2 regions of the Metabacillus sp. Hm71 genome follow, and region 2 is predicted to be linked to the other one. Evidence: a T-box and tRNA genes for the amino acid it is inferred to sense, from the RefSeq annotation. Region 2 holds a T-box; the other holds one or more tRNA genes.
What was found. The T-box of region 2 lies ahead of pheS (phenylalanine--tRNA ligase subunit alpha). A T-box ahead of a tRNA ligase gene usually reads a tRNA of that ligase, here a tRNA-Phe.

Region 1: it encodes a tRNA-Phe, which carries the amino acid that the T-box ahead of pheS (phenylalanine--tRNA ligase subunit alpha) is inferred to sense. The anticodon was not compared.

The regions. Positions count from the first base shown of each region.
Region 1 is NZ_CM200278.1:400,295-415,908, forward strand. Features, by position in the region: rRNA gene ACSVDH_RS02045 (23S ribosomal RNA) at 1-1,070, shown strand, start outside; rRNA gene rrf (5S ribosomal RNA) at 1,350-1,465, shown strand; tRNA gene ACSVDH_RS02055 (tRNA-Glu) at 1,519-1,593, shown strand; tRNA gene ACSVDH_RS02060 (tRNA-Val) at 1,603-1,678, shown strand; tRNA gene ACSVDH_RS02065 (tRNA-Lys) at 1,889-1,964, shown strand; tRNA gene ACSVDH_RS02070 (tRNA-Leu) at 1,978-2,063, shown strand; tRNA gene ACSVDH_RS02075 (tRNA-Gly) at 2,074-2,145, shown strand; tRNA gene ACSVDH_RS02080 (tRNA-Leu) at 2,156-2,244, shown strand; tRNA gene ACSVDH_RS02085 (tRNA-Arg) at 2,267-2,343, shown strand; tRNA gene ACSVDH_RS02090 (tRNA-Pro) at 2,450-2,526, shown strand; tRNA gene ACSVDH_RS02095 (tRNA-Ala) at 2,544-2,616, shown strand; tRNA gene ACSVDH_RS02100 (tRNA-Met) at 2,633-2,706, shown strand; tRNA gene ACSVDH_RS02105 (tRNA-Ile) at 2,766-2,839, shown strand; tRNA gene ACSVDH_RS02110 (tRNA-Ser) at 2,849-2,941, shown strand; tRNA gene ACSVDH_RS02115 (tRNA-Met) at 3,105-3,181, shown strand; tRNA gene ACSVDH_RS02120 (tRNA-Asp) at 3,186-3,262, shown strand; tRNA gene ACSVDH_RS02125 (tRNA-Phe) at 3,625-3,700, shown strand; tRNA gene ACSVDH_RS02130 (tRNA-Tyr) at 3,732-3,815, shown strand; tRNA gene ACSVDH_RS02135 (tRNA-Trp) at 3,822-3,895, shown strand; tRNA gene ACSVDH_RS02140 (tRNA-His) at 3,907-3,982, shown strand; tRNA gene ACSVDH_RS02145 (tRNA-Gln) at 4,228-4,302, shown strand; tRNA gene ACSVDH_RS02150 (tRNA-Cys) at 4,311-4,384, shown strand; tRNA gene ACSVDH_RS02155 (tRNA-Gly) at 4,399-4,472, shown strand; tRNA gene ACSVDH_RS02160 (tRNA-Ile) at 4,478-4,551, shown strand; tRNA gene ACSVDH_RS02165 (tRNA-Asn) at 4,573-4,647, shown strand; tRNA gene ACSVDH_RS02170 (tRNA-Arg) at 4,815-4,891, shown strand; gene ACSVDH_RS02175 (AI-2E family transporter) at 5,271-6,407, shown strand; gene ACSVDH_RS02180 (DUF47 domain-containing protein) at 6,597-7,217, shown strand; gene ACSVDH_RS02185 (inorganic phosphate transporter) at 7,236-8,234, shown strand; gene ACSVDH_RS02190 (diacylglycerol kinase) at 8,530-9,441, shown strand; gene rlmD (23S rRNA (uracil(1939)-C(5))-methyltransferase RlmD) at 9,533-10,912, shown strand; gene ACSVDH_RS02200 (tRNA dihydrouridine synthase) at 11,291-12,253, shown strand; gene ACSVDH_RS02205 (DUF6157 family protein) at 13,061-13,462, shown strand; gene ACSVDH_RS02210 (CynX/NimT family MFS transporter) at 13,707-14,909, opposite strand; gene sstT (serine/threonine transporter SstT) at 15,341-15,614, shown strand, end outside.
Region 2 is NZ_CM200278.1:4,221,287-4,236,900, forward strand. Features, by position in the region: gene pheT (phenylalanine--tRNA ligase subunit beta) at 1-2,256, opposite strand, end outside; gene pheS (phenylalanine--tRNA ligase subunit alpha) at 2,273-3,307, opposite strand; T-box leader at 3,496-3,792, opposite strand; gene ACSVDH_RS20940 (TrmH family RNA methyltransferase) at 3,842-4,594, opposite strand; gene sspI (small acid-soluble spore protein SspI) at 4,708-4,920, shown strand; gene ACSVDH_RS20950 (M42 family metallopeptidase) at 5,188-6,273, opposite strand; gene ACSVDH_RS20955 (dUTP diphosphatase) at 6,358-6,846, opposite strand; gene ACSVDH_RS20960 (sigma-w pathway protein ysdB) at 6,968-7,360, shown strand; gene ACSVDH_RS20965 (TVP38/TMEM64 family protein) at 7,437-8,039, opposite strand; gene ACSVDH_RS20970 (DUF1294 domain-containing protein) at 8,088-8,357, opposite strand; gene rplT (50S ribosomal protein L20) at 8,458-8,817, opposite strand; gene rpmI (50S ribosomal protein L35) at 8,850-9,050, opposite strand; gene infC (translation initiation factor IF-3) at 9,071-9,592, opposite strand; ribosomal protein L20 leader region at 9,671-9,798, opposite strand; gene thrS (threonine--tRNA ligase) at 10,166-12,103, opposite strand; gene ytxC (putative sporulation protein YtxC) at 12,709-13,557, opposite strand; gene dnaI (primosomal protein DnaI) at 13,712-14,653, opposite strand; gene ACSVDH_RS21005 (replication initiation and membrane attachment family protein) at 14,684-15,614, opposite strand, start outside.

The sequences.
Region 1 (15,614 bases), 2.3 Mb from region 2:
GCCTGCCCGGTGCTGGAAGGTTAAGGGGAGAGGTTAGCGCAAGCGAAGCTTTGAACTGAAGCCCCAGTAAACGGCGGCCGTAACTATAACGGTCCTAAGGTAGCGAAATTCCTTGTCGGGTAAGTTCCGACCCGCACGAAAGGCGTAACGATCTGGGCACTGTCTCAACGAGAGACTCGGTGAAATTATAGTACCTGTGAAGATGCAGGTTACCCGCGACAGGACGGAAAGACCCCGTGGAGCTTTACTGTAGCCTGATATTGAATTTTGGTACAGCTTGTACAGGATAGGTAGGAGCCTGAGAAGCCGGAGCGCCAGCTTCGGTGGAGGCGTCGGTGGGATACTACCCTGGCTGTATTGAAATTCTAACCCGCGGCCCTTATCGGGCCGGGAGACAGTGTCAGGTGGGCAGTTTGACTGGGGCGGTCGCCTCCTAAAATGTAACGGAGGCGCCCAAAGGTTCCCTCAGAATGGTTGGAAATCATTCGCAGAGTGTAAAGGCACAAGGGAGCTTGACTGCGAGACCTACAAGTCGAGCAGGGACGAAAGTCGGGCTTAGTGATCCGGTGGTTCCGCATGGAAGGGCCATCGCTCAACGGATAAAAGCTACCCCGGGGATAACAGGCTTATCTCCCCCAAGAGTCCACATCGACGGGGAGGTTTGGCACCTCGATGTCGGCTCATCGCATCCTGGGGCTGTAGTCGGTCCCAAGGGTTGGGCTGTTCGCCCATTAAAGCGGTACGCGAGCTGGGTTCAGAACGTCGTGAGACAGTTCGGTCCCTATCCGTCGTGGGCGCAGGAAATTTGAGAGGAGCTGTCCTTAGTACGAGAGGACCGGGATGGACGCACCGCTGGTGTACCAGTTGTCTTGCCAAAGGCATAGCTGGGTAGCTATGTGCGGAAGGGATAAGTGCTGAAAGCATCTAAGCATGAAGCCCCCCTCAAGATGAGATTTCCCTGTTACTTTGTAACGTAAGATCCCTGAAAGATGATCAGGTTGATAGGTCAGAGGTGGAAGCGCGGTGACGTGTGGAGCTGACTGATACTAATCGATCGAGGACTTAACCTATTTAATGCGTTAAACAAAGTGAATTGAATTATACATCGTTATCTAGTTTTGAAGGAATATAGTATTCCTAATAACTTTATACAAAGTTAGAGGGTTTCGAGGAACGAACAGTTCAAGGAATCAATTGAGGAGACACCGGACTTTCACAGGAAGTGATGACTTAGGCGTTTCGCACAGGACGTGCGAGTATTTAGCCTAAGAACCTTAATGTAGAGTGAGGATGTTGACAATTGAGATGACGCAGAAATGTGAAGTTCATCGGAAGCCGTAAACCATTTATCTGGTAATGATGGCGAAGAGGTCACACCCGTTCCCATGCCGAACACGGAAGTTAAGCTCTTCAGCGCCGATGGTAGTTGGGGGTTTCCCCCTGTGAGAGTAGGACGTTGCCAGGTAAAGGCCCCTTATTTGGGGCTATTATTTTGCTTTATTTGAATTGGTGAAAATTGGCCCGTTGGTCAAGCGGTTAAGACACCGCCCTTTCACGGCGGTAACACGGGTTCGAATCCCGTACGGGTCACCATATTAAATCGGAGGATTAGCTCAGCTGGGAGAGCACCTGCCTTACAAGCAGGGGGTCGGCGGTTCGATCCCGTCATCCTCCACCATTTTTTAGAACACAAGTTAGACTCTCATAAGTTAGCATACCGAATATTGGGCGTCAAACCAGTCGTGTTTCAAACTACGAGCCATTAGCTCAGTTGGTAGAGCACGAACGAGTATACTGCGAAGCGAAACATCAGCGCACAAATTGAACCGCTTCTTGACTAAGCTTTCTGAAATTTGGGCGTCGAAAACTAAGAGTGTTTTGAAACTACGAGCCATTAGCTCAGTCGGTAGAGCATCTGACTTTTAATCAGAGGGTCGAAGGTTCGAGTCCTTCATGGCTCACCATATTACACACCGTGCGGGTGTGGCGGAATTGGCAGACGCGCTAGACTTAGGATCTAGTGTCCTTGTGACGTGGGGGTTCAAGTCCCTTCACCCGCACCAGTTAAATAATGCGGAAGTAGTTCAGTGGTAGAACACCACCTTGCCAAGGTGGGGGTCGCGGGTTCGAATCCCGTCTTCCGCTCTTTAGAAATGCCGGGGTGGCGGAACTGGCAGACGCACAGGACTTAAAATCCTGCGGTAGGTGACTACCGTACCGGTTCGATTCCGGTCCTCGGCACCAATTATACTATAAAGATTAAAATGCGCCCGTAGCTCAATTGGATAGAGCGTTTGACTACGGATCAAAAGGTTAGGGGTTCGACTCCTCTCGGGCGCGCCATTTCTAGAAGTAAGAAATCGAAAGTCAGAAGTTAGATTAAAGGCTTTGATTCGAAGCAGTACTTAAAAATTTTTGACCTCTCACATCTTACCTCTGGTATCTAGAACGGGAAGTAGCTCAGCTTGGTAGAGCACTTGGTTTGGGACCAAGGGGTCGCAGGTTCGAATCCTGTCTTCCCGACCATTTTCTTAAATGTTTTTGGGGCCTTAGCTCAGCTGGGAGAGCGCCTGCTTTGCACGCAGGAGGTCAGCGGTTCGATCCCGCTAGGCTCCACTTAGTTTTACTTTTTGGCGGTGTAGCTCAGCTGGCTAGAGCGTACGGTTCATACCCGTGAGGTCGTGGGTTCGATTCCCTCCGCCGCTATAGAAATATAATAAGGCTATCAATTTGTACTTGAAATTGACAGTTTTAATTTGTTGATTGGACCCTTAGCTCAGTTGGTTAGAGCAGACGGCTCATAACCGTCCGGTCGTAGGTTCGAGTCCTACAGGGTCCATTGTAATAAGGAGGAATACCCAAGTCCGGCTGAAGGGATCGGTCTTGAAAACCGACAGGGGTGTCAAAGCCCGCGGGGGTTCGAATCCCCCTTCCTCCTCCATATTTAATATTATCGTCGCAGGGTGGAGCACGAACGAATATGCTTCACTGAATAATCATCAGCGTACCGATTGAGCTGCTTCTTGAATCAGCATCCTGAAATCGGGACGGTCTCTATTAGGCAATATCTAAGAGCATAGATAAACTTTAATTTATATTATCGTCGCGGGGTGGAGCAGTCTGGTAGCTCGTCGGGCTCATAACCCGAAGGTCGCAGGTTCAAATCCTGCCTCCGCAACCAAAATGGTCCGGTAGTTCAGTTGGTTAGAATGCCTGCCTGTCACGCAGGAGGTCGCGGGTTCGAGTCCCGTCCGGACCGCCATTTTAAAATTCCTAATCTAGAGTAAAAGGGTTTCAATAAGCGAGAAGGTCGAGGAAGCGATTGAATGAACACCGGAGCGTATGACAATACGTGAGGATGTGAATGAATGAGCTGACGAAGAGATTTGAAGATTAGCGGAAGCCGAAAACTATTTGGCTCGGTAGCTCAGTCGGTAGAGCACGACTGAATAAGCTTCCTTGAAATAGCATCAGCGTACTCATCGAGCTGCTCCTTGAAATAGCTTCCTGAGATGAGGACGATTAACAAATTATAAAAGAGAAAATGCTTTAAATGAAAAGGATTAAACTTTGGTTCGTTAAACTAAAAACTTATTTTTAACTAAAAATACTACACAATATTAAGGCTCGGTAGCTCAGTTGGTAGAGCAATGGACTGAAAATCCATGTGTCGGCGGTTCGATTCCGTCCCGAGCCACCACCATTAAACTTCATAACTTCTAAAGCATTACGGAGGGGTAGCGAAGTGGCTAAACGCGGCGGACTGTAAATCCGCTCCTTAGGGTTCGGCAGTTCGAATCTGCCCCCCTCCACCATTTAATAGGGGTATAGTTTAATGGTAAAACGAAGGTCTCCAAAACCTTTGATGTGGGTTCGATTCCTACTACCCCTGCCAATTTCATAATGGCGGTTGTGGCGAAGTGGTTAACGCATCGGATTGTGGTTCCGACATTCGTGGGTTCGATTCCCATCAGCCGCCCCATTTTCGTTTTGAATTATGAGTATTACTTTTTATAAGACATATAATTTTATTCTTGCTGAATAGTGTATAAACATAGAGTTTAGTAAACTCCGTTATATATAGACACAAGCCCGTTACACAGTTTTAAGGTGTACTTAGTCGTCGACGGTATTTCGTGATATTTCCTGTCAGAAATATCCCAAAATATCCTCTTGCGGTGATTAATCATGTAGCATATTCATGGAAGTATTTCATGAGCTTCTCAATGGGCTATAGCCAAGCGGTAAGGCAACGGACTTTGACTCCGTGATGCGCTGGTTCGAATCCAGCTAGCCCAGCCATTCTTTAAGGCATCATAGCCAAGTGGTAAGGCAGAGGTCTGCAAAACCTTTATCCCCGGTTCAAATCCGGGTGGTGCCTCCAATAATTTATAATAAGCGGGTGTAGTTTAGTGGTAAAACCTCAGCCTTCCAAGCTGATGATGAGGGTTCGATTCCCTTCACCCGCTCCAAATACGGGCCTATAGCTCAGCTGGTTAGAGCGCACGCCTGATAAGCGTGAGGTCGATGGTTCAAGTCCATTTAGGCCCATCCTATACCTGTACTTCTTATTCCGCAGTAGCTCAGTGGTAGAGCTATCGGCTGTTAACCGATCGGTCGTAGGTTCGAATCCTACCTGCGGAGCCAATTAGCTTCAAAATTATGTCCCAGTAGCTCAGCTGGATAGAGCACGAACGAATTCGCTTCCATGAAATGACATCAGCGTACCGATTGAGCTGCATCTTGAATCATCTTTCTGAAATCGGGACGATAACAAATTTAGTATTTAAAACTTTATATGTTCTTTAAATTAAGTCCCAGTAGCTCAGCTGGATAGAGCAACGGCCTTCTAAGCCGTCGGTCGGGAGTTCGAATCTCTCCTGGGACGCCATTATATCATACATAGTCACCTTTCATTTTGAATGAAAGGTTTTCTTTTTAATCAGTTACCTAATAAATACATGTTGGCATGCTTGTTGAACATATAGAAAGGGCTGTTCATAGGTCATAATGACTTATTGATCAGCCCTTTTTCTATTACAGAACCGATCCTTTATGTCATATAATACGAATTTCACATAAAAACAATGTGGTTGGTCTTCAACAATATGCGCTTAGGTCGTTAGAAAAGAAATTTTTTGAACAAGATGTTAAAGTGATTTAAATTTTTAGGAAATAAAGGTACTATTAAGATAGATAAGCTATATGTAATCAAGCCTTTAACCATATAGTGCTCTTTTTGCTTTGAAGTATTTGAGAGGGGAAAATTGATGGAAAAATCAAGTCAATCAAAGAGTGGAACATTTAAAAAGCTTATTTTAAATAATCGATTTGTATTGTTCTTAATGATACTATTATTAATTGGGATAAATATATTAATTTTTCGAGAGGTTTCATTTATCTTTACACCATTAGAGGTATTGTTCAAAACGGTGTTATTACCCATCATGATGGCAACAGTGCTTTACTATTTGTTAAATCCAGTGGTGAACTATCTTGAAAAATTAAAAGTAAAAAGGGTATTTTCCATTCTCTTGCTATATTTGCTTATTATTGGGTTGATCAGCATCCTGATCGTCTCTGTTATACCTTTTTTAAGAGAGCAAATTATGAGTTTGGTCCAAAGCTTTCCGGAATATACAAGAGACGTAGAGGAGTTAATTAAAACGGTAGTTGGAAGCCAGTTTGTGAATGAGGCTCAAAAAACGCTGAATATAAATGTACCAGACTTTGCTAACAATATTTCAAATCAGGTATCAAAATTACTCAATAATACATGGAGTGGAATTGGGGTTTTTGTAGGAGCCGTAAAGGATTTTTTATTGGCATTAATTATTATGCCTTTTATCCTATTTTATTTATTAAAGGATGGAAAGAGACTGCCTTCTTACATTTTAAGTTTGCTTCCAGTGCCATTACGAAGTCAGACTTTTGATGTAATGAAGGAAATTAATACAAGTATTAGTCTTTACATTAGAGGTCAGATTATTGTTAGTTTTTGTATCGGGCTTCTATTATTTGTAGGATTTTTAATCATAGGGCTTGATTATGCGTCATTATTGGCTTTAATTGCTGCCTTTACAAGCATTGTTCCTTATTTGGGACCGGCTATTGCGATTACACCAGCATTAATCATCGCGATTGTGACCTCGCCAATCATGCTGCTTAAACTAATTATTGTTTGGACAATTGTTCAGCTTGTTGAGGGAAAGTTTATTTCACCGCAAATAATGGGAAGAAATCTTCATATTCATCCTATTACAATCATCTTTGTTATTTTAACGGCAGGTAATTTATTTGGTATTCTCGGGATTATTTTAGCTGTCCCTGGATATGCGGTATTAAAGGTTATTATTACCCATCTCTTTGAGTGGTTAAAAGCTAGAAGTGAATTATATAATGATTAAGCAAGTATATAAGAAACACAGAAACTCTGTGTTTTTTTTTTGTTTTTGAACAGAATAATTTAGAGTATAATCATGCCTAATGTTAAGATTTTGTAAATTTTATTTAAATTTATTGTAAATTCGACAAAATTCACTAAAATAAGACTTTGGGTGAAGAAAAAATAGAAGAATTTTTTGGAGGGTTTCCTAATGGTGTTTGGTTCGAAAAAAGATATGTTTTTTGAGAAATTATTATTGATTGCCAAAAATTTAGAGGAGTCTGCAAAGTACTTAGTAGATCTTAAAGTAAAAAGTGTTAGTGACCTAAAAGAAATCGCTTCGGTCATGAAGGGGTATGAAAGTAAGGGAGATACTTATATACATGAGTTAATTGTAGATTTAAATAAAACATTCATAACTCCGATTGAACGTGAGGACATTCTTCAATTGGCTATGAAAATGGATGATATATTAGATGGCTTAGAGCAATGTGTAGCTTATTATGAGATGTTCTCCTTTACACAATTTGATGAATATATCGATAAATTTGTATTGTATATTCACAACAGTTCAATAGAAGTTACGAAAGCAATGGAGTTATTGTCTAATAAAAAGTTACTTGATATGCGCGTGCATTCAATTGAGATTAAAGATATCGAATCAAAATGTGATGAATTATTGAGAGTGTCAATTAAACAGTTATTTTCTACTGAAAAGGATGCAATTAAAATTATTCAGCGCAAGGAAATTTATGAAATGCTTGAAAAGGTTACGGATAGCTGCCAGGATGTAGCAAATACAATTGAAACCATTATCATGCGTAACGCATAAGGGAGCTTTAAGAATCATATGGATACTATTTTAATACTAACAATATTAGTTGTAATTTGTGCGTTGGCATTTGATTTTATCAATGGGTTCCATGATACTGCAAATGCGATTGCAACATCAGTATCTACCCGGGCATTATCACCTAGAAAAGCGATAATTTTAGCGGCGGTCATGAACTTTATTGGTGCGCTAACCTTTACAGGTGTAGCAAAAACAATTACAAAGGATATTGTCGATCCTTTTGCATTGGAAAACGGTTCTGTTATCATATTGGCCGCTTTAATTGCCGCAATTGCCTGGAATCTTATTACATGGTACTACGGGATCCCGAGCAGTTCATCCCATGCATTAATTGGATCGATTGCCGGTGCAGCGATTTCAGCTGCTGGCGTTGGGATCCTTAATTGGAACGGCTTTATGAAAATTCTTCAGGCCTTGGTCATTTCACCTTTCTTAGCGTTGGGTGTAGGATTTATCATGATGAGCCTTTTTGCAGTCCTTTTCAGAAAGACAAATTTATATAAATCGAATAAACGTTTTCGAGTGTTTCAAATTGTAACAGCGGCTTTACAATCATTTACCCACGGAACAAACGATGCCCAAAAGGCAATGGGAATTATAACAATGGCACTTATTGCAGCAAATTATCATACCTCTGAAGACATACCTTTGTGGGTCCGAATTTCTGCAGCTTTAGCTATGGGGATCGGAACATCAATTGGCGGCTGGAAAATCATTAAAACGGTTGGCGGCAAAATCATGAAAATCCGTCCAGTAAATGGTGCGGCGGCTGATTTATCTTCAGCATTAATTATTTTTGGTGCAACAACCATTCATCTTCCAGTTAGTACAACCCATGTTATCTCTTCAGCGATTATGGGGGTTGGTTCAGCCCAGCGCGTTAAAGGAGTAAAATGGGGAGTAGCACGAAAAATTATCATAACATGGGTAATTACGCTGCCAATTTCAGCACTTTTAGCGGGAATTACCTACCAAATATTAAATATATTCTTTTAATAAAAACGAAATTCAAAAGGGTCTGATTCCGTATGCATAATATGACTTCTGATTGTTGAAAGTCCTATAAATTGTGTTAGCGGGTCTGACCCTTTGTTTTAGTGCCATAAAAAATACATAAAACGAAAAGAATAAAAACTTTACTTTTTCTAAAAAACATGGTGATAATAATAGTTGGGCATAAATCGGAAAAGCAGATTGGTAATTGAAGAAATTGGGAACATTATATAGAGAGCGAAAACAGTGAACTTTAAGAATCGTTGGTTCATAAATACATACTAGTAGGATGATGGGGATGAAAAAAGCTAGAATAATCTATAATCCAACTTCAGGGCGTGAGCTTTTTAAAAAGTATTTACCTGAAGTATTGCAAAAATTTGAACAGGCTGGATATGAAACTTCATGTCATGCAACAACTTGTGAAGGTGATGCGATTCAGGCTGCACGGTCAGCAGGTGAACGAGGCTTTGATCTGATTGTTGCAGCTGGTGGAGATGGGACAATTAATGAAGTTGTAAATGGTATTGCAGAGCTTGAAGTAAGGCCGCAGCTTGCTGTCATACCTGTTGGAACAACAAATGACTTTGCAAGGGCAATAGGGATCCCATTAAATAATGTCATTCAAGCTGTTGAGATGATCTTAGAAGGAGAACCGCAAAAAATAGATATAGGCCGGGTAAATGAGCAATATTTTATCAATATTGCTGGCGGCGGCCGATTGACAGAGCTTACGTATGAAGTTCCTAGCAAGCTTAAAACAATGGTAGGGCAACTCGCTTACTATTTAAAAGGGATGGAAATGTTGCCATCAATTCGTCCTACTGAAGTGGAAATTGAATATGATGGAAAGCTGTTTCAAGGTGAAATCATGTTATTCCTTGTTTCGCTTACAAATTCAGTAGGCGGATTTGAAAAGCTCGCACCAGATTCGAAGCTAAACGATGGCATGTTTGATTTATTAATTTTGAAAAAAGCAAATTTAGCGGAATTTATTCGAGTGGCAAGCCTTGCAATAAGAGGTGAGCATATTAATGATGAACATATTCTTTATACGAAAGCCAATCGTGTTAAGGTCACAACACATGATAAAATGCAGCTTAATTTAGATGGCGAATACGGCGGCTTGCTTCCTGGGGAATTCGAAAACTTGTATCAGCATATTGAAGTAAGAATGTCACAGGAAAAAGCAAGACAAATGGAGGAATAAGAAAACTTGGCAGAGTAGGGGCCAAGTTTTTTTCGTGAAGTCCATTATGTTAAAATGAACGAAAGTAGTTTGAATGTAAAGGAAGAACAATATGTCTAAATTACAAGCACCAGTGATGAAAAATGAATACTATGATGTGACCTTTGAGGATCTCACACATGAGGGTGCAGGTGTCGCAAAAATCGAGGGTTTCCCTGTTTTTGTAGAAAATGCGCTTCCAGACGAGCGTGGAAAAATAAAAGTGATTAAGGTAAAAAAGGGTTTTGCCTACGGTCGTTTAATTGAGCTGTATGAAAAAAGTAAAAATCGCGTGGAAGCACCATGCCCTATCTATTCTCAATGCGGAGGATGCCAGCTTCAGCACGTAAGCTACGAAGGGCAGCTTGACTTTAAGAAAAAGCAAGTAGAGCAAGTGCTTGCACGGATTGGAAAACTGGATCTGAACAAAGTAAAGGTTCATCCGACACTTGGCATGAACGATCCATGGAATTATCGCAACAAGGCACAGGTGCCAATAGGTGAACGGGAAGGCGGACTTGTCGCAGGCTTCTACCAAAAACGAAGCCACGATATTATTGATATGGAGCGCTGTCTCATTCAGCAAGCAGAAAATGACGAGGTTGTTAAAGCTGTAAAGAAAATCTGCGAGCAGTACGGTATCCGTGCATACAATGAGGAAAAGCATAAAGGCTGGCTTCGTCATATTATGGTACGTTATGGATTGGTTACGCAAGAAATGATGGTCGTGTTTGTTACGAAAACAGCGGACTTTCCTCATAAGAATGACATTATCAATAAAATAACGAAGCAATTTCCCCATGTAAAGTCAATCGTGCAAAATATTAATAATAAACGTACGAATGTCATTTTCGGTGATGAGACAAAGATTCTTTGGGGCGACGAATATATTTATGACAAAATTGGAGAGATAAAATTTGCGATTTCAGCACGGTCCTTTTATCAGGTGAACCCTGAGCAAACAAAGGTGCTGTATGAGAAGGCGTTGAAGTATGCCGGATTAACAGGTGCTGAATCTGTCATTGATGCCTATTGTGGAATCGGAACCATTTCTTTATTTCTTGCTCAAAAAGCGAAAAACGTATTTGGCGTTGAAATTGTGCCTGAAGCAATTGAGGATGCAAAGCGGAATGCAGAGCTTAACGGATTTACAAACGCCGAATTTGCCGTTGGCGAGGCAGAGGTAGTGATCCCAGAGTGGTACAAGCAAGGAAACAAAGCAGATGTTATTGTAGTGGATCCGCCACGTAAAGGCTGTGATGAAGCGCTGCTTAAGACGATCTTGGATATGAAGCCGAAGCGGGTGGTTTATGTGTCCTGTAACCCTGGGACGCTGGCAAGGGACCTGCAAGTGCTTGAGCAGGGCGGTTATGAGACGGTTGAGGTGCAGCCTGTTGATATGTTTCCGCATACGATGCATTGTGAAGCGGTCGCGTGGTTGGAGTTGGTATAATAGAAAAGCAGTTGATATAGAAAAAATCTATACCATCTGCTTTTTGGTTTATAAAAATACCATTCGTACCGATAGTTTTGCACAAATTATAAATGTCCAAATGTACTTGTATTTGTTAATAAGTTATTAAGCATGATATAAGTGTAAAAGAGTGGATCATTTGGCTTTATCCCACTCTTAACGGGCAGTAAGACCCCCATGTCAAGATGATGAGTATACAAAGTAGCTAGGTGGGGGATCAACTGCCCGTAAAGGTCCGATAAGGGCGACTAACCATCAGTGGGGGATGAGGGAAAAACCCAACTGATGGAAGTCTACTTTAAATTTTGTGACCGAGAGTTTGAAGTTGTATCCATAGTGAGAGGATTTGAGTTTGAAATGATAGATAATTTTTGGCGTGATTTACCGCGACCATTTTTTGTACTTGCACCAATGGAAGATGTGACAGATGTTGTTTTTCGTCATGTAGTAAGTGAAGCTGGTCGACCGGATGTATTTTTCACAGAGTTTACAAACTCGGATAGCTATTGTCATCCAGAGGGCATGAAAAGTGTGCGTGGCCGTTTGATTTTTACAGAAGATGAACAGCCAATGGTGGCACATATTTGGGGGGATAATCCCAAATATTTCCGTCAAATGAGTATTGGCATGGCAGAGCTAGGATTTAAAGGCATCGATATTAATATGGGCTGCCCTGTACCGAATGTGGCATCGAGAGGGAAAGGTAGTGGTCTTATTCTGCGTCCAGACGTTGCGGCAGAACTTATTCAAGCAGCAAAAACGGGCGGACTGCCTGTCAGCGTGAAAACACGACTTGGCTATAAGGAGGTTCAGGAGTGGGAGGAGTGGCTAACGCATATTTTAAAACAGGATATTGCGAACCTTTCTATTCATTTACGTACAAGAAAGGAAATGAGCCAAGTAGATGCGCATTGGGAGCTAATTCCGGAAATCAAAAAATTACGTGACCGTATCGCACCAGATACGATGCTAACAATCAATGGAGACATTCCTGACCGCCAAACTGGGCTGCAGCTTGCTGAACAATATGATATTGATGGAGTTATGATCGGACGAGGTATTTTTAAAAATCCTTTTGCTTTTGAAAAAGAGCCAAAAGAGCATAGCAGTAAAGAATATCTTGATCTTTTAAGACTGCATATTGATCTTCAAGATCAATATGCGGAAGCACTGCCACGTTCAATCACAGGGCTTCATCGCTTTTTCAAAATTTATGTCAAAGGATTCCGTGGAGCTGGCGAATTAAGAAATCAATTGATGAACACGAAATCAACAGATGAAGTGCGTGCATTACTTGATAACTTTGAAAAAGAATGTTAATGGGACGGGGACAGTGAAATGATGTAACTCTCAAAAAGTTAGAGAAAAAATGAATCACAGCAACTCATGTGTACTTATTTTATTCAGTTTCAAGTTCCTTTGCAGCCGGCAACTTTTGTTTCGATAAAGTCTGTTTCTAAAAGAAAAAGGTCTTTAGAATGTAATAAACCCACCAGCACCCTTGTGTTGCCACATACACTTGGCGCATGTGGAGTGCGTCTCGCAACTCATTTTAAAAGAAGGCAACTATCCCATATTTGGGTGTTGCCCTTTTCTTTCGTGTATTGGAATAACAAAACAGTATTGAATACCCATGTGGAGTGCTGTGCTCGTCAAAATATGGACGAGCTTTTCTAATATTTTATATTCAGTAATATTGAGAGTAGTGCACTTGAAGAATAGGGGATTTTAACCTCTCTAAGAATCTTCTATGGTAATGGATTAGAGGTTGAATACGGGGTTGTAACGGACCAGTGGGTTAAAGAGCCACTTGATGAAGGTACGAAGAATGTGGTTAAAAATGGCTTTAAGGTCGTAACTGAAAAAGAGAATATATTTTATAGTATAAAAATGTATTTAAATAATTTGTAACCCTATTCCTCAACTATGGCGCTAAGGATTGATTGCGCCTATTTTGCTTTATAAGGGAATTAGATTGAATAACACTTGGCACTTAAATTGGATATTTATGTTAAAATATGATTGGAATTGTGAAGGATTGTACTATTGAAGCAGGTTAATTTGAGCAGGGAAAAATAATATACTCATTTATGAAAGTTTTAGAAGGTTTAATAAGGAGGGCATTTTATGAGTTACAAGAATACTTTTATTACAGTTTCTGAAGATTCAACTGTTACTTCTGCTATTGTTCCTGTCCCAAGAAATAACAAGCCTACGATTGCTTCTATTCAATATGATTTAATCAAGAATAATCCTTACAAATATACTCAAGAAGATGTACAATTTAAAACTTATTTGATCAAAGAGCAAATAGAGTCAAATAATTTAAATGAATTACGTGAGCAGTATTTCACAAAACCTAAAGCCTGTTTTAGAGCTTCTCCATTAGTAAAAAAATATGGGTGGGGAATACACTATGATGATCATGGAAAAATTGCATTATTTGATGTTAATAGTGAAACGTATAATCAATTTCTCAATTTGGATAACATTACTCTACTAAAAGGTATGCGTTCGAAAAGAAAATAGGCAGTGGCCTCTTCTTTCTCCTTAAATCAAGAGTTAATCAAACTAAGAAGAGCATTGTGCCTGGGCAGGGCAGCGCATTTGCAAAAGCCTATTAAAAGAGTCCGCCACCATGAATAAAGTTTCCTGATGCTTACATGTCATTCACTGAAATCATATAATTAAAATATAAAAAGGAGCCCGCAGGCTCCTTTTCAAATTAGAAAGGAAAATGCTCAGCCCGGTAACAAGTGTCCCGCTCTTTTCCTTATACATATCGATTACGACCAGATAAGATTCCAAAGATCATCACAACGACTGAGACGACGATTAGCATGAGAATGGGAACTGTCCACATATGCGTTAGATCGTACAAATATCCGATGATCAAAGGGCCAACTGCAGCGAGTACATAACCTGTTGATTGTGTCATACCAGATAACTCTGCAGCCTGCTGACCGTTCCGAGCACGTAGACCTATATAGCTGAGAGCTAAGGGAAAGCTTCCTCCCAATGCAATCCCAATTAAGATGATACTTACAATTAAAATTGGATAGGTTGAGCCGAATAGTAAACCACTATAGCCAAGCACAGAGCACATGCTTAGTATAAATGCAATCCATACTTGTGATTCGAGGCGCCCTGCAAGGACTGGTATAAAAAAGCTGGCAGGCAATCCTACCAATTGAGTGAAGGAAAGCAACCATCCTGCAGTAGCTAAGCTTACCCCGTGACTATGTAAGATTTCAGGTAACCACGATATCGTTACATAGAATAAAAGAGACTGAAACCCCATGAATATGGCAATTTGCCAGGCAAGTAGTGTACGCCACATTTGCTTGGAATTAGTGGCTTGTCTTTGTCGGAAGATACTAGGATCGCTTTGATTATATTTAAAAAGAAAAGCCCACACGATGAGCGCAATGATAACAGGTAACCCCCATACAATTTGGGCTCCCTGCCATCCAAGGTTCAAGTCAGCTGCTAAAGGAACGCTAATCCCTGACGCTAAGGACGCAATCAATCCCATGGATGTTGAATAAACACTTGTCATCAGACCGAACCTTTTGGGGAATTTATCCTTTACAATTGCGGGTAAAAGGACATTTCCGATCGCGATACCGAAACCGACTAGCAGAGTCCCGGTAAAAAGGGTAAAAACCATTGGAATTGTGCGAATCGTAATACCGATTAATAGAACTGCTAAACCTATAAGTAAGGTCTTCTCATTTGTTAGCTGAGCTGCTATTTTAGGAACAAGTGGGGACATGATGGCAAATACGATTAATGGTAAGCTCATCAATAGTCCAGCACTCCAGTGTGCTAGTTTAACATCATTCTGAATCATTCCGAGTAAAGGTCCCAGAGAAGTAATCGCTGGGCGTAGATTGAAGGCAACAAGAATAATTCCCGCAATAAACAGATGTATATAAATTGAATGAATATGTGCCTTGACTTTCGCTAACATCATAAATCAAAACCTCCATTAACACAAACTTTATCAAGTATAGCATAAACAAAAATTCGGATGTAATGTACTTACTACTATTCGAAGCCCCTAACAAATAGGTAGGGGTTTTGCAAAGGTAAGAATCCTGTTCTATGCACAGGTTGTGTCCTGCATGGGTGTACATGGATGGATCGATTTCTAGGAGGAAATTTTAGTACGATATCTATAGTCTCCCGCGAGATTGTTTTCAGGTATGGTTTATCCTATTGTGATTTTGAATATTTAGATAATTACAAATATAAAAAATAATATTGTAATATATCAAAAAACTCACTATAATTCAATTAAATGATAGACAGTTGTATCTGTGGAGTGGAATGGTTGTAGATTCTATTTTATCAGAATGGATTGGCTCGAAATAAGCATTATCAACATTTGAGGGGGGAGTATGTATGAAAGGAATACTTAATAAGTGGAATCAGTTAAGTCTGGTCAAACAAATTATAATCGGTTTAATTATTGGGATTATCCTGGCTTTAACGGTTCCGCAAGCAAAGGCTGTTGTTCTTTTAGGAACATTATTTGTCGGTGCGTTAAAAGCCATTGCACCTGTCCTGGTTCTTTTCTTGGTCATGTCGGCCATCGCTCAGCATAAGAGCGGTCACCGAACAAATATGAAATCTATTATTGTCCTCTACTTGTTAGGGACCTTTTTAGCTGGATTAA
Region 2 (15,614 bases):
AAGATCGAAAACAGCCACTTCTTTTAGCATGTTACCACCTGCTTGGGTAATAATCTGTTTAATATCTCCCGCTACAACATCCTGTTCTACAACAAGTGCAATGTCTCTAGTAATGGATGGATAACGCGGAATCACTTCAAAACGTGTTTCCTCAACCTCTACTGTTAACAGATCAACTAATGAAAGCTCGAATACATAAGTTTCTGATAGGTCTAACTGTTTTTGTACAGATGGATGAACTTGACCGATGAAGCCAACCAATTTATCACCAAGGAAGATTTCCGCTGTACGCCCCGGGTGCATGCCATCACGTTTTGCTTGCTTATATAGAATGTGATTTGTCAGACCTAGAAGATCTGCTAATCCATCAATAATTCCTTTTACAACATAGAAATCAACTGGCTTTTTCTCACCTTGCCAAGAATGTGTATGCCATAAGCCCGTTACTGCTGCTGATAATCGTTCTTTCTCAAGCGGCTGCAAATCCTTGCCTTGCGAAAGGAAGACTGAGCCAATTTCATATAAAGCAACTTGATCAATTTGTCTTGCTACATTGTATTTTAGCGCTTCTAATAAATTTGGAAGCAGACTCAATCTTAGTACACTTCGTTCTTCACTCATCGGCAACGCAAGTTTCGTTAATTCTGAGAGTTCAAGAGCATATTTTGCCGCTTTCTCTTCGCTCGTTAATGAATACGTGATTGCTTGATATAAACCAGTACCTTCTAAGTAGCGACGTACTTTACGGCGTTTATGTTGATAATCCGTCAGCTTTCCTGGGAATGCCTGCCCAACCGGTAATGTTGTTGGAATATTGTCATAACCATAAAGCCTTGCAACCTCTTCTACCAAATCCTCTTCGATCGAAATATCACCTCGCCGAGTTGGAACTGTGACAGTAATTGTTGAGTTGTCAACCTCTACTCCAAATTGGAGACGGTCAAAAATTGACTTTATTTCTTCAGCTGAAATATTCATTCCAAGAACACGGTTTATCTTTTCAACCGTTGTTTGAACGACTACTGGCTTAAAAGAGACTGATTGAACTTCTACCGTACCTTCAAGCACCTCTCCACCTGCATATAAGGAGATTAACTGTGCTGCACGCTCAGCTGCGGCTTTGACACGATTTGGATCAACCCCTTTTTCATAACGGGCACTTGCTTCACTTCTTAACCCGTGATCCTTTGAAGCAATACGAATTCTTTGTCCATTAAAGAAGGCGGATTCCAAGAGAATGGTTTTCGTGTCTGATTGAACTTCCGAATTTGCACCACCCATTACACCAGCTAAGGCAACCGGTTCTGTACCATTTGTTATCACTAAATGGTCTGTCGTTAACGTACGCTCTTGATCATCGAGCGTTACAATTTTTTCTCCAGCTTTTGCTCTGCGAACAACAACTTCCTTTGAGCCGAAGCGATCATAATCAAAAGCATGTAATGGCTGACCATATTCTAAAAGAACAAAGTTGGTAATATCAACGACATTATTATGCGGACGAATCCCTGCTGCCATCAAGCGAGTTTGCATCCATAACGGAGATGGGGCAATGGTTACATTTTTAATCACCTTTGCTGTGTAAATTGGATTATCTTCAGCTGCATCAACTTTTACTGTCACAGCATCCGAGGCTTTTTCACCAATGCTCTCATATGAAATTTCAGGATACTTCACATTGCGATCTAAAATAGCTGCCACTTCATGGGCAACTCCTAGCATACTTAGTGCATCAGCACGATTCGGTGTTAAGCCTAGCTCAAGAACAGCATCATCAAGATTTAATTGCTCAAGTGCATTAGCCCCTACTACAACATCGCTAGGAAATACAAAGATGCCTTCTGAATATTCCTTTGCTACAAGCTTAGATTCAATTCCAAGCTCCTGTAATGAACAAATCATCCCGTTTGAAGCTTCCCCGCGAAGTTTTGCTTTTTTAATTTTAAAATTCCCTGGTAGAACAGCCCCAACAGTTGCAACTGCAACCTTTTGGCCTTTATCCACATTCTTTGCACCGCAAATAATCTGAACAACTTCCCCATTTCCTAGATCAACTTGACATTTATTCAGCTTATCAGCATTAGGATGTTGTTCCTTCTCGAGAACATGACCTATAACGACACCCTTTATGCCTTCGTTTAATACGTCAACACCTTCTACTTCAATTCCGCTGCGGGTAATTTTTTCAGCTAATTCATCAGGTGTAATCCCTGATAAATCGACATACTCGGCTAACCATTTATATGAAACAAACACGTTCATAACCTCCTAATTAAACTCGTTTAAATTGTTTTAAGAAACGGACATCATCTGTATAGAAATGACGGATGTCATCGACTCCGTACTTTAACATGGCGATACGTTCTCCACCGATTCCAAAAGCAAATCCGCTGTATTTCTTTGAGTCAAAGCCAGCCATTTCAAGAACGTTCGGATGGACCATTCCTGCTCCAAGCATTTCAATCCATCCTGTTTTCTTACAGATATTACAGCCTTTTCCTCCACAAGAGAAGCAAGATACATCTACCTCCACAGAAGGCTCGGTGAATGGGAAGAAGCTTGGACGTAAACGAATTTCGCGTTCTTCTCCGAACATTTTCTTTGCAAATATTTCAAGAGTTCCTTTTAAATCACTCATGCTAATGTTTTCATCAACAACTAGCCCTTCTACTTGTGTAAATTGATGGGAATGTGTAGCATCATCGTTATCTCGACGGTACACCTTTCCAGGGCAGATGATTTTCACTGGACCTTGACCTTTATGCTTTTGCATTGTTCTTGCCTGTACCGGTGATGTATGTGTCCGTAATAGCAGCTCTTCAGTAATATAGAATGAATCCTGCATGTCACGTGCCGGATGTCCTTTAGGAAGATTTAACGCTTCAAAATTAAAGTAATCTGTTTCCACTTCTGGGCCTTCAGCAATTTGGTATCCCATTCCAAGGAATAAATCTTCAATTTCTTCAAGTACCGCTGTTAACGGATGGTGATTTCCAACTTTAACAGGTCTTCCTGGCAACGTCACATCGATTGTTTCCTGTGCCAGCTTTTGTTCTACAGCTAATTGTTCTAAATGCTCCTGTTTGCTTGAAATCGATGTCGCAATTGCTTCTCGCACTTCATTAGCAAGGGCACCCATTACTGGACGTTCCTCAGCTGAAAGTTTTCCCATGCCGCGTAAAACCTCTGTGATTGGGCCTTTCTTGCCTAAATAAGCAACTCGTATGTCATTCAATGCTTTTAAATCCTGCGCTTGTTCAACCTTTTCAAGCGCTTCTTGTTGAAGCTGTTTTAATTGCTCCTGCATGTTTCTTCCTCCTTTATTTGAAAAGCAAAAGCGCCTTGACCATTATAAGGAAAATAAGACAGCCATGAAGTAAAGGTATTTCTCCCTCATTAGTGGCTTATAACCTTGAGGCTCTATGCGCTGCAGCTAAACTTAAATACAAAGTCAAAAGGGTTGGCTTTTTTTAGCAAATAAAAAACCCGCCCCTAAAAAGGGACGAGTTGAATTCGCGTTACCACCCTTGTTAGCCGTGCACAAACTTATTCTTCGCACTGCTCACTTCATTTAAATAACGGTAAAAACCGGAATACCTTTACGTTTTAGAGATTTGATGTGAGAGGTTAAAGGTTTGAAAAAACTTTCCCACTAAAAAGCTCTAATACGGTCCAAGTATCAACTCGAGAGGTGAATTCATTTACTTTAGTCCAAAAAAGTGCTTTCAGTCTACGGCACTTTTTCCCTGATTGGATAAATTGTAAATTACTAGTCTCTGTCATCGTTTCTTTCATATGTAATTTCTATCTTATTATAATCAAAACAAATTGTTCCTGCAACCTACGCCCGTAAATGATAAAGAAGAATTCCTGCTGCAATGGCAACATTTAATGATTCTGCTCCACCATAGATAGGAATGTACAAGTTTTTGTCGGTTTTAGTCAGCAATTCACTGTCCACACCGCTGCCTTCATTGCCAATCACAAGACAAAACGATTCAGACGGCGATGCTTCACGATAGCCTACTCCATTTTGTAAAGAGGTGCCGTATGTTGGAATCTGCTTTTCACGATAAACTTCAAGCCATTCAAGTAAACTTCCCTTAACAATCGGCACATGAAAGATTGAACCTTGACTTGAGCGAATGACTTTTGAATTGTAATGGTCGACCGTTCCTTCAGCTAATATGATTCCGTCAATCCCTGCTGCATCTGCTGTACGAATAATTGTTCCTAAATTCCCCGGGTCTTGTACACGGTCAACGAGGAGAACCTTTTTCCACTCATGGACTGTATTGTGCGAATGAACTTCACAAATAGCTGCTACTCCTTGTGGGGTTTCTGTATCACTAATAGCTTTCATTATTTCCTTTGTAACAATCGTTATATTCAATTGATCGACATTCCAATGAGAAGGAAGTCTTGTCTCCTCGGAAACAATAAGATCTATGATGATTTCCTTCTTTTTTAATGCTTCTTCCACCAAATGCTGGCCCTCAATGATAAACGTGCCTGTCATTTCCCGTTCCTTCTTTGTATGAAGTTTTTTCCATTGCTTTACTTTTGGGTTTTTAACTGACTCGATGCGGTTCACTGTATTTCTCCTTTTACTTACATTCCATTTTCTCCTTTCCAATCATACATAATTTTCATGCATTTAACAAACGCTAATCCTAGCATTAAGAATAAAATGAGGAGTGAATCAACATGAATTTAAATTTACGCCATGCAGTTATTGCAAATGTAACTGGAAATACGCAGGATCAATTAGAAGATACAATTGTTGACGCCATTCAAAGCGGGGAAGAAAAAATGCTGCCAGGCCTCGGTGTGTTATTTGAGGTCATCTGGCAAAATGCTACCGAGCAAGATAAAGACGAAATGCTGGCAACCCTAGAACAGGGCTTAAAAAAGCAATAAAGAGGGCTGTTTAAAAACAAGAGGGTCAGACCCCCAAACACTTTTATGGAACCTTTCATAGCGGGAAGTTCCGGATATGTGTGTTTGATTGGAGTCAGACCCTTTTTTAAAGTTTTAAGTATAAAATTTTGTACTTAGTTTTAGTGTCTAGCTCCAGGCGCCATCGGCTCTAGGGTCTAGTCAAATAGGAATTGAAGGTAAAGAACACCTTCTATTCCTATTCGCCTTAGCTTGTCGCCGAATGCTAAGCGCCTTGCGCATTTCTTTTTATTCATACATAATTTTATCAACCATTTCACGGTCCAATCGCTTGATAACTTCTGTTATTAATTTTACTGCATTTTCATAATCGTCACGGTGAAGCATTGCAGCATGTGAGTGAATATAGCGTGTTGCGATCGTGATGGATAGCGCAGGCACTCCATTTGCCGAAATGTGAATCGCACCAGAATCAGTTCCGCCGCCTGGTAATGACTCGAATTGATACGGAATATTTAATTCATCTGCCGTATCGGTTACTAAGTCGCGCAAGCCTTTATGAGAAACCATTGAGGCATCATATAAGACAATTTGCGGCCCTTCTCCCATTTTGCTCGCTGCCTCTTTCTCCGAAATACCTGGTGTATCTCCGGCAATCCCTACATCAACACCAAAAGCAATATCAGGCTCAATAAGGTTAGCAGATGTACGAGCTCCGCGTAATCCAACTTCCTCTTGAACAGTACCTACTCCATAAACGACATTTGGATGATCTGTATCTTTTAAATGTTTGAGAACATCAATCGCAATTGCACAACCAATTCTGTTATCCCATGCTTTTGCAAGGAGCATTTTTTCATTTGGCATGACAGTGAATTCAAAATATGGAACGACTTGATCTCCTGGCATCACCCCAAATTCCATTGCTTCTTCACGACTGGATGCCCCGATATCAATAAACATATCCTTAATCTCTACCGGTTTTTTACGCGCTTCTGGAGGAAGAATATGAGGCGGTTTAGAGCCAATAATACCTGTTACATCACCTTTTTTTGTTACTATCGTCACACGTTGCGCAAGCATTACCTGCGACCACCAGCCTCCAACTGTTTGAAAGCGCAGGAAACCTTTGTCATCAATTTGGGTAACCATAAACCCGACTTCATCTAAATGTCCCGCAACCATTATTTTTGGCCCGTTATGCTTCCCAACCTTTTTAGCGACTAAGCTGCCTAGATTGTCAGTAAACACTTCATCAGCGTAATTTGTTATGTATTTTTTCATGACGTCACGAACTTCTCGTTCATTACCAGGTATGCCCTTAGCATCTGTTAAGTCCTTTAACATCGTTAAGGTTTCATCAAGCTTTGTCATTATGCAGCCTCCTTAAATTAACCATATCTTTACTATTATATAATAAACTGGCTATTTTAAACGAATAATCTACATCAAAAATGATTAATAGCCTTGTTTTTGTCTTTCATGATTAACCTCGTTTTTAGAAACATAGGCATGTTCAATTTGTTCCTTTGTAAAGCCTAGAAGATGACCCAAACACAAATATTCTTCAAACATTTTTTTATACACCTGCAATGTTTGCTGTTCTTTAAAAACCGTAATTGTTTGATACACGCTTAAAAATTGTTCAGTAACACTGCGCTCTGCATGGATTTCTTCAAGCTTGAGTGAAGGGTCGACATTTATTTCTAATCCTAATGATAAAATAAAATGAATTCCATCAACATATTCCTCCAAAATCACATCAATCGGTGCCGGCGCCTTTAAGCTCCAAAATTTAAAACATCTCGTCTCATTTGCAAGTTCCCCTACCTCTACTAGTAATGCCAGTATTTTTCGTTCAATCAGTGACTCATTTTCCAACTTGTGCTGTGTTTCAATTTTTGTATCCAGTTTTTGCTGCATGTCGAATAGCGATAAAAAATTCATTGTTTAATGCCTCCGTCCTTTACTTATGTACTAAAAAAATTATATCAAATTGAAAAAAACTTGAAACCTTTTTCTATACTAAGACGTATATATGGGAAAATTGCCCTCAGGAGGGGTTTACATGATTGTGCTTGTCTTACGATTATTGCTGCTAGCTTTCATTTGTTTCCTTATTTATTCGGGGCTTAAATATTATTTTAATCCGAAGAGAAAGCTTAAACTGGCACATGAACAAAAACAATTTTTCTTGTTAGATGAGAAAGATGTTCGAAAAAACTTTTTGATTACCTATAAGGGAGTATATTTTGAAGGGGAAAAATATGTTGGTACAGCTCCAAATACATTTGAGGTCATTTCTATTTTGATTTGGACGAACTCTATCCACAAGCTGCATGAATTAACCCGGGAAGATCTTTCTTATATTGAACAACAAGTAAAAGAAAAGTATCCGGTTGCTAAAATTGAATGGAAGAGTCCGATTAAGGAAGAATTGATTAAGAAACGGGATCTATAGCGGAAAACGAAGGGTCTATCTCAAAACCAAAAAGCTTATGAGATAGACCCTTTCAAAAGTTCCCTTCATGTTTCCCTTATGCTTTCTGTTTTACAAAGAAATCGCTCCATTTAATCAATACCTGTTTTTCTCTAAAAAAGTAAACAAGAAAAGCCAATACGACGAAAATAACGAGTAACATGATTGGGGATAGTGCTTGAAGCGAAGCACCTAAAAATGTAAAACAAAGCACAGATGGAATATGGGTTACTAACGAAAGCTTTGTGTAACTTTGAAAGGTTTTTGCCCTTTCGATAATGCATAACGAAATAAGTGAAAAATTAACAAAGGGAATCATCCGCAAAATCATAATTTGCCCAATCGATAGCTTAGTATATTCTCCAAACCATTTTTGTTTCATTTTAATAAAACGACTCATTAGAGCTGGAAATAATTTGGCCATCATATAAAAAGTAATACTTGAACCTGTAAGGCCGATCACCGAGTACATCGCACCTAATTCAGCCCCAAATATGATCCCTCCGCCTATGCAGACGACAACTACAGGGATCAACAGAAATTGCCTAATGAGATGCAACAATATAAATACTAACGGTGCAAAAAATCCAGTCGTTTCAATTGCCGTTAACATTGACGATGCAGCTAGTTCAATCGTCATCACCACTTTCTTTGTTGTCATTCCTGATGCAGCAGTGTGTCGATACCATTTTACGAAACAAAATGATCTTTATGCTAACTTAATGATTAAATAGATAAAAAGAAACACATGTAAAATAGTAATGAGCGGAAACCCGATCACAAACGAGGTATGTTTTGTTTTATGACGGAATCTATTCATTCCGATAAGTCCTCCTAAGGCACCGCCAACTAAGGCTATCCACCATAATGTTGATTCTTTTATTCTCCATTCCCCACGCTTTGCCTTATTTTTATCTGCACCCATTAAGAAATAATTTATAAGATTGATTAGCAAATAATAGCTAATGATGTAAATCATTATGTACGATCTTCCCTTCCATTCTTTTTACCTACTATACCATATGGAAACGAAAAAAGAGCTGCACCATTACGGAGTCAGCTCTTTAACATTCAATCAATTATTGGTTAAGTTTCGCTTTAGCTGCGTCTGCTAATTGAGCAAATGCTTTTTCATCTGCTACAGCTAAATCAGCAAGCATTTTACGGTTAACTTCGATACCAGCAAGCTTTAAACCATGCATTAAACGGCTGTAAGAAAGACCATTTACACGTGCAGCTGCATTGATACGAGTAATCCAAAGCTTACGGAAGTCGCGTTTTTTCTGACGACGGTCACGGTAAGCATACATTAATGATTTCATTACTTGTTGGTTTGCAACTTTGTATAATCTATGTTTAGAACCGAAATAACCTTTAGCTAATTTTAATACTTTTTTACGACGTTTACGTGAAACGATACCGCCTTTTACTCTTGGCATGTAAATTCCCTCCTATATTACGATGTTTCCGATTATTTAATGTTGTCTAATAAATGACGAATACGTTTGAAATCGCCTTTGCTTACTACAGTTGATTTACGTAATTTACGTTTAGCTTTTGTAGATTTGTTAGCGAATAAGTGGCTAGTGTAAGCATGTGAACGTTTAAGTTTACCAGAACCGGTCTTTTTGAAACGCTTTGCTGCTCCACGGTGAGTTTTCATTTTTGGCATAAGGGATTCCTCCTTAAGTATTATTGCTTTTCATTTTTCGGTGCTAAAACTAGGAACATGCTACGTCCATCCATTTTAGGATGTGATTCAATCGTACTTAAGTCCGCACATTCAGCAGAGAATCGATCAAGCACCTTCTGACCAATTCCTTTATGAGTTATTGCACGTCCTTTGAAACGGATAGAAGCTTTTACTTTATCGCCTTTTTCTAAGAACTTGCGTGCATTTCGAAGCTTTGTATTAAAGTCATGCTCATCAATTGTCGGGCTTAAACGAACCTCTTTTAAATTGATGATCTTTTGATTTTTACGCGCCTCTTTTTCTTTCTTTTGCTGTTCAAAACGGAATTTTCCGTAATCCATGATGCGGCATACAGGAGGCTTTGCATTTGGTGCTACTAAAACTAAATCAAGATTAGCTCTTGCAGCAATTTCTAAAGCCTCTTGACGAGATTTAATTCCAAGCTGATCTCCATTGGCACCGATCAGACGAACCTCACGTGCGCGAATTCCGTCATTTACCATCATATCTTTGCTAATAATTAGCCACCTCCAAGGTTTTCTCAAACTGAATAGTAGTTTTTCAAATCCGAATTTTTAGCTCCGCACTTTTTTATTTTAATAAATAAAAAAGTGTGGATGCATGAAACACCCACACTACGATTGTATACATAAAAAGTTCATCGTAACCTGTCAACTACATACAGATGTGTCAATCAGGTGAGAAGCGGGTGCTTCTACTTGTTATATGAAAGACTATTCAATTACCTTGAACATTATAACACCATAACAAAGATCTTGCAAGTAAGTACTATATGTTTTAACAACGTTTTTTATTTTACCAAATGGATTAACATGTTGCAATAGTTTTTTATTAAGAAAAGAGGAAGCGCCTCGAACAGCCCCGACAAGCATAAGACGATTTGGAATAGAAGGCGTTCTTTGCCTTCAATTCCAAATTGGCTAGACCCTAGAGGGGCTAAGGCGCTGGAGCTAGACACCAAAACTAAGTACAAAAAGTTATACTTTCTGGCTAACGAGTAAGAAAAGCGGAATGCGCCTTGATCTGCTATGAACAAGGCGCTTCCACTAAACTACATTACCAACTAAATAAACTTATCTTTTCACTTCAATCTTAATACCTTCTATAAATTGTTCAAATGCAACCGTTTCTGATTTTTGTTCACCATATTTACGGACATTTACTGCTTTTTCTGCAATCTCATTATCCCCTACAACAAGCATGTAAGGAATTTTTTGTATTTGTGCCTCACGAATTTTATATCCGATTTTTTCATCACGTGCATCTAATTCAACACGTAATCCTGTCTCTTGCAATTGTTCTTGTACTTGTTTTGCATAGTCAAGATGAATAGCAGGGGATACAGGAATGACTTGTACTTGAACCGGCGCAAGCCAAGTTGGGAATGCTCCTTTATATTCTTCGATTAAGAAGGCTACAAAACGTTCCATAGTTGATACAACACCGCGATGGATAACAACTGGGCGATGCTGCTTTCCGTCTTCACCAACATATGTTAAGTCGAAACGTTCCGGTAATAAGAAATCCAGCTGAACAGTTGAAAGTGTTTCATCCTTACCAAGAGCTGTTCTAACTTGTACATCAAGCTTCGGACCGTAAAACGCCGCTTCTCCTTCTGCTTCATAGTAATCATGGCCTAATTCATCCATAGCATCCTTTAACATGCTTTGTGCCTTCTCCCACATGTTGTCATCATCAAAGTATTTTTCTTTATCTTCAGGGTCACGATAAGACAATCTAAACGAATACTTATCAATGCCAAAGTCTTTATATACAGCTTCAATTAATCTGACAACGCGGATAAATTCTTCTTTAATTTGATCAGGTCGAACAAAAATATGGGCATCATTTAATGTCATTCCACGAACACGCTGCAGTCCAGTTAAAGCACCTGACATTTCATAACGGTGCATCGTTCCAAGCTCTGCAATACGAATAGGCAATTCACGATAACTGTGAATATCGTTTTTATAAACCATCATATGGTGTGGACAATTCATTGGACGAAGCACTAAATCTTCATTGTCCATTTCCATTTTAGGGAACATATCCTCTTGATAGTGCTCCCAGTGACCAGAGGTTTTATAGAGCTCAACACTTCCCAAAACCGGAGTATATACGTGTTGATAGCCTAAACGCTCTTCTTTATCAACAATATAACGCTCAACAATACGTCTAATTGTTGCACCTTTTGGCAGCCATAGCGGAAGCCCTTGACCAACCTTTTGAGAAGTAGTAAATAAACCTAGTTCCTTCCCAAGCTTGCGGTGGTCACGCTCCTTCGCTTCTTCAAGTATACGAAGATGCTCATCTAAATCACTTTTCTTAAAGAAGGCCGTTCCATAGATACGTTGCAGCATTTTATTTTTTCTGTCTCCACGCCAGTATGCACCTGCTACACTGAGCAGCTTAAATTCCTTGATTTTCCCTGTTGATGGAACATGAACACCTCGGCATAAATCAAAAAATTCACCTTGTTCATAAATGGATACTGCTTCACCTTCTGGAATAGCATCAAGAAGCTCAAGCTTTAAAGGATCTTGGACTTCCTCATAGATTCTCTTCGCTTCTTCACGGCTTACTTCCTTACGAATAATCTCAAGGTTTTCATTAACAATTTTCTTCATTTCTTTTTCAATCAGTGGTAAATCTTCCGGTGTAATCGCCTGCTCCATATCGATATCATAATAAAACCCATTTTCAATAACTGGACCAATTCCAAGCTTAACTGATTGATCTTTATATAGGCGCTTAATCGCTTGTGCCATTAAATGCGCTGTTGAATGACGCATAATTTCTAGCGCTTCACCACTATCCTGGGTTACAATTTCAATCGCGCCATCCTCTAAGATTGGTGTACGCAAATCAATCAACTGTCCATCAAGCTTTCCTGCAAGAGATTTCTTCTTTAATCCAGGGCTAATGGATGCCGCAATATCTTCAGTTGTCGTACCTTTTGCAAACTCCTTCACAGCTCCGTCTGGAAACGCAATTTTTATAACGTCTGACATCCTTGTTCACTCCTTATTATTTGAAATGCGGAAGTGCCTTGAACAGCCTCGGGCAAATAAGACACTATTGAATAGAAGGTGTTCTTTATCTTCAATTCAATAGTGGCTTATGACCTCGAGGCAGTCAAAACGCGGCGTCCTGCCGCATTGACTGCCCTTGCACGTCCTGTGCTTCGGGGCTAGGCACTGCAGCTGGACACGAACACTAAGTTCGCAGCCAATAATTTTTGGTTGCTCCAAAAAAATAAAACTCGCCCCCAAAAAAGGGACGAGTTAAAAAACATTGTCAATGGATCGTGGTTCCACCCTTGTTCCCATACCTTTATGACGATGAGTCATCATCTATCCACGCAAAAGATAGAATCACGCGTGTATATGTGTATGGCTTAAACATCGATAACGGGAAGACCGTCAGTCATTACTAGGTTTTTCCGTTCACAACTGAAGTTTAAAGGTGGTAAATTTGTTCTTCGTGTTAGGAAGGTTTCAGCATATCCTTCCCTCTCTGGGAACCGTAAAAACAAACTCATGTCCTTATCATTACTGTTACATATTGCAATTATCTCGTATTATAATGTGTTTTTATCTTAAAATCAAGTTAGGTTTTACACATTTTTCTCATTTGTAGACTTCTGCTTAAAGTCACTTAAACTATGTATGGTAACTCTCTCTTGAAATACATTTTGAATCGTTTGTACCATTCCATCAAAAGGATCATTTGTATATAAGTAGATCCATTTTGGTGCGATGGAAACGATAGGAGCTAATAGTTTTGAATCAATATACATCGGATGTTGAGAGACAAAGGCTTGATCAATATAAGCTTGCAATTCATCTTCTGTCACCTTTAGATTTTCAGCATTATAAACTAAAAATTCTTTATCTTGAACAATTGAAAGAAACTCCAGCTTGCTATCACAATGAACAAGAAAATCACGTAAGCTTTGGATAAAGTTTTGGTACTCCTGTTCAAGCTTATATTCCTCAATGGCTGCCTCAACATATTCACGTAATCTAGCTGTATATTCATGCAAGCGGAATTTTTGAAATGAGGAAAAGGAGAAATATAAATCAGGACGCAAAAATTCTTGAAGGGAATCTCGCAAAATGACATCACGAGAAAAAAAAGACTGAACTCCTGGAATATCCTTACGTTCCCCTTCTATAATCGACTGAGCAATATGTATAATTTGCTGCTGCTCCTCTTCTTCGAGAAAAAAATAATGTTCCTTTAGAATCGTTAACATCATTTGATGTTCTTTATGGTCAATAATGAATTGAACTAGTCCAGGTATAACTAGATTCTCAAGTGAATTTTCCCACGTTTTTGGGGTGATTTTTATGCATTGTTGATTGATCATTTGCAGATCAGTTTCAAAATCTTTGCATAAAGTACGAAAAATTGAAAATATAATATTCGCCTCTTTCGGAGACCCAAATAAAATCTCAAGCATGTTTGTCCCCCCTATTTGCCAACACCTGATTCTATGTATATGGGGGAATAGGAATAATTAGAAGTAAAGAAACCAAGGAATTTGAAGATGCATAAAAATAACCCTTCAAAATAGAGATTAAAAAAGCACTTGCCTATGCAAAGGCAAATGCTTTTTAATCCCTTCGATTCCTTCCTGATAATTCAATTGGTATGGCCATATGCTTAATGCGTTCCATAATCCTTGCTGCTTTAACAGGTTCTTCTTCACCACGTTGAGAAACAGCGAGGTGGTGCTGAAGCTGTTTTAAATTAAAATTAGACGAAAAGAAGGTAGGTAAATTTTCAAGCATCCTGTATTGTAGAATTGTCCCAAGAATGTCATCTCTCACCCAGCTTGACATTGACTCTGCACCAATGTCATCAAGCATAAGAACCGGGATCTTTTTTACAGCATCTAACTTTTCATCTAATGATGTTGAATTCTGAAAGGATCCTTTTAGTTCTCGCATAAATTCCGGTACATAGACAAGCATGGACGAGACTTTATGTGAAGCTAACTCATTTGCAAGCGCCCCTAAAATATAGGTTTTTCCAACACCGAAGGAACCATATAAATACAATCCCTTTGGGCTCATCCCGCTATTATATTGTTCAACAAAATCCTGTGCAAGACTAATCGCCTTAAAGCGGCTCGGCTCGTCAATTTCTACTTCGATTTGCTCAAAGGAAGCCCCTAAAATATCCCTAGGAATATACATGCTTTTAATTAAGGATTCATGTTTTTTTCGTTCATCATATGTTTCTTTCGTTGGACACTTATCATATTGCAGATCAATGATTTTCCCTTGAATGACCAATCGCGGATGATAGCCTTCTAATATATTTTTACATTCTGATAAAGATGGACAGTCTTGGCAATTTTTGCTTTGATTTATAAATTCCAGCAGCTTAACAAGACTTCTGTCAATCATCCCCTCCTCAATTTCAGATGAATGCTTGGATAGAAAGGCTTGTACCTCTGCGTTATTTAATACCTGTTTTTTAATATTATTATAGCGATCTTTAAAATCCGGTCTGTTTGTAAGATTTCTAATGGATTTGCTTAAATGATCCATTTTATCCACCTCGCTTTCATGTTAACTTAACTACGCATTGTTATTATTATCCTTATATTTTTTTATCCGATCAAATAATTTCCGTTTTTCCAATTCAAATTGTTCGCGGTCAATCTGTGATTGCTCTTTTTTCTCCTTGGCTTCATCGTTTACTTGCTCAGCGTTGTCATCTTCCTTTAACCATGAAGGGAGCATCTCTTTACGAATCGGAGCCTTTTTAGAAGATGTTGATTTCTTTGTCGCTTTTTCTTCTGCCCACTGCTGATACTGTCTGTGTTCATGTTTAGCAAGGTCCATTGCAGCTCTGACTGTTGAAATTTGTTTCCTCGTCCAATGGCTTGCAATTTTCTGAACATACGCCTTTGTAAGCTTCATATCTGTTTTTAACATAACATAATAAATAAGAACATTCACAACTCCTGGCTCAAGCCTTTGTTGAAGCATAACTTCTTCAATGATTTGCATATCTCCAACAGCTGGCGGCCTACCACCAGAGACATCGGTTAAAAACTGTCGTGGGGAGATCGTTTCTAATTGATAAATCATTTCCTCTTCTTGTGTCCGAGGCTTCTTTTCAATCGTTGTTCGCAAATGAGGCGGCTGTGTTTTATCAAGCAGCCCTGGCAAAGTATCACCATATTGGAATTGATACCAATCCCTGGCAGATTTTCTAAGCAGTTCGATATCTATGATGTCATCTTGATCAATGCTATTCATCACCACATTTTTCATATCAATTGCATTAATCCCATACAAATAAGAGAGCTTTTTAATAACATCCTTTACAGCCGGTGTAATTGCCTTCTTGGGAATAATTGCCTCTGAAAGTCCTGAGAAAAACAATTCGAAATCAAACACATCATCAGATATATCCATTTCAGCATGCTTCGCTGTTTGCATATACTCCCGGTTCTCGGCTAATGACAGGTCTGCCAGCGTTTCCTCATTCACTCGGGCAATC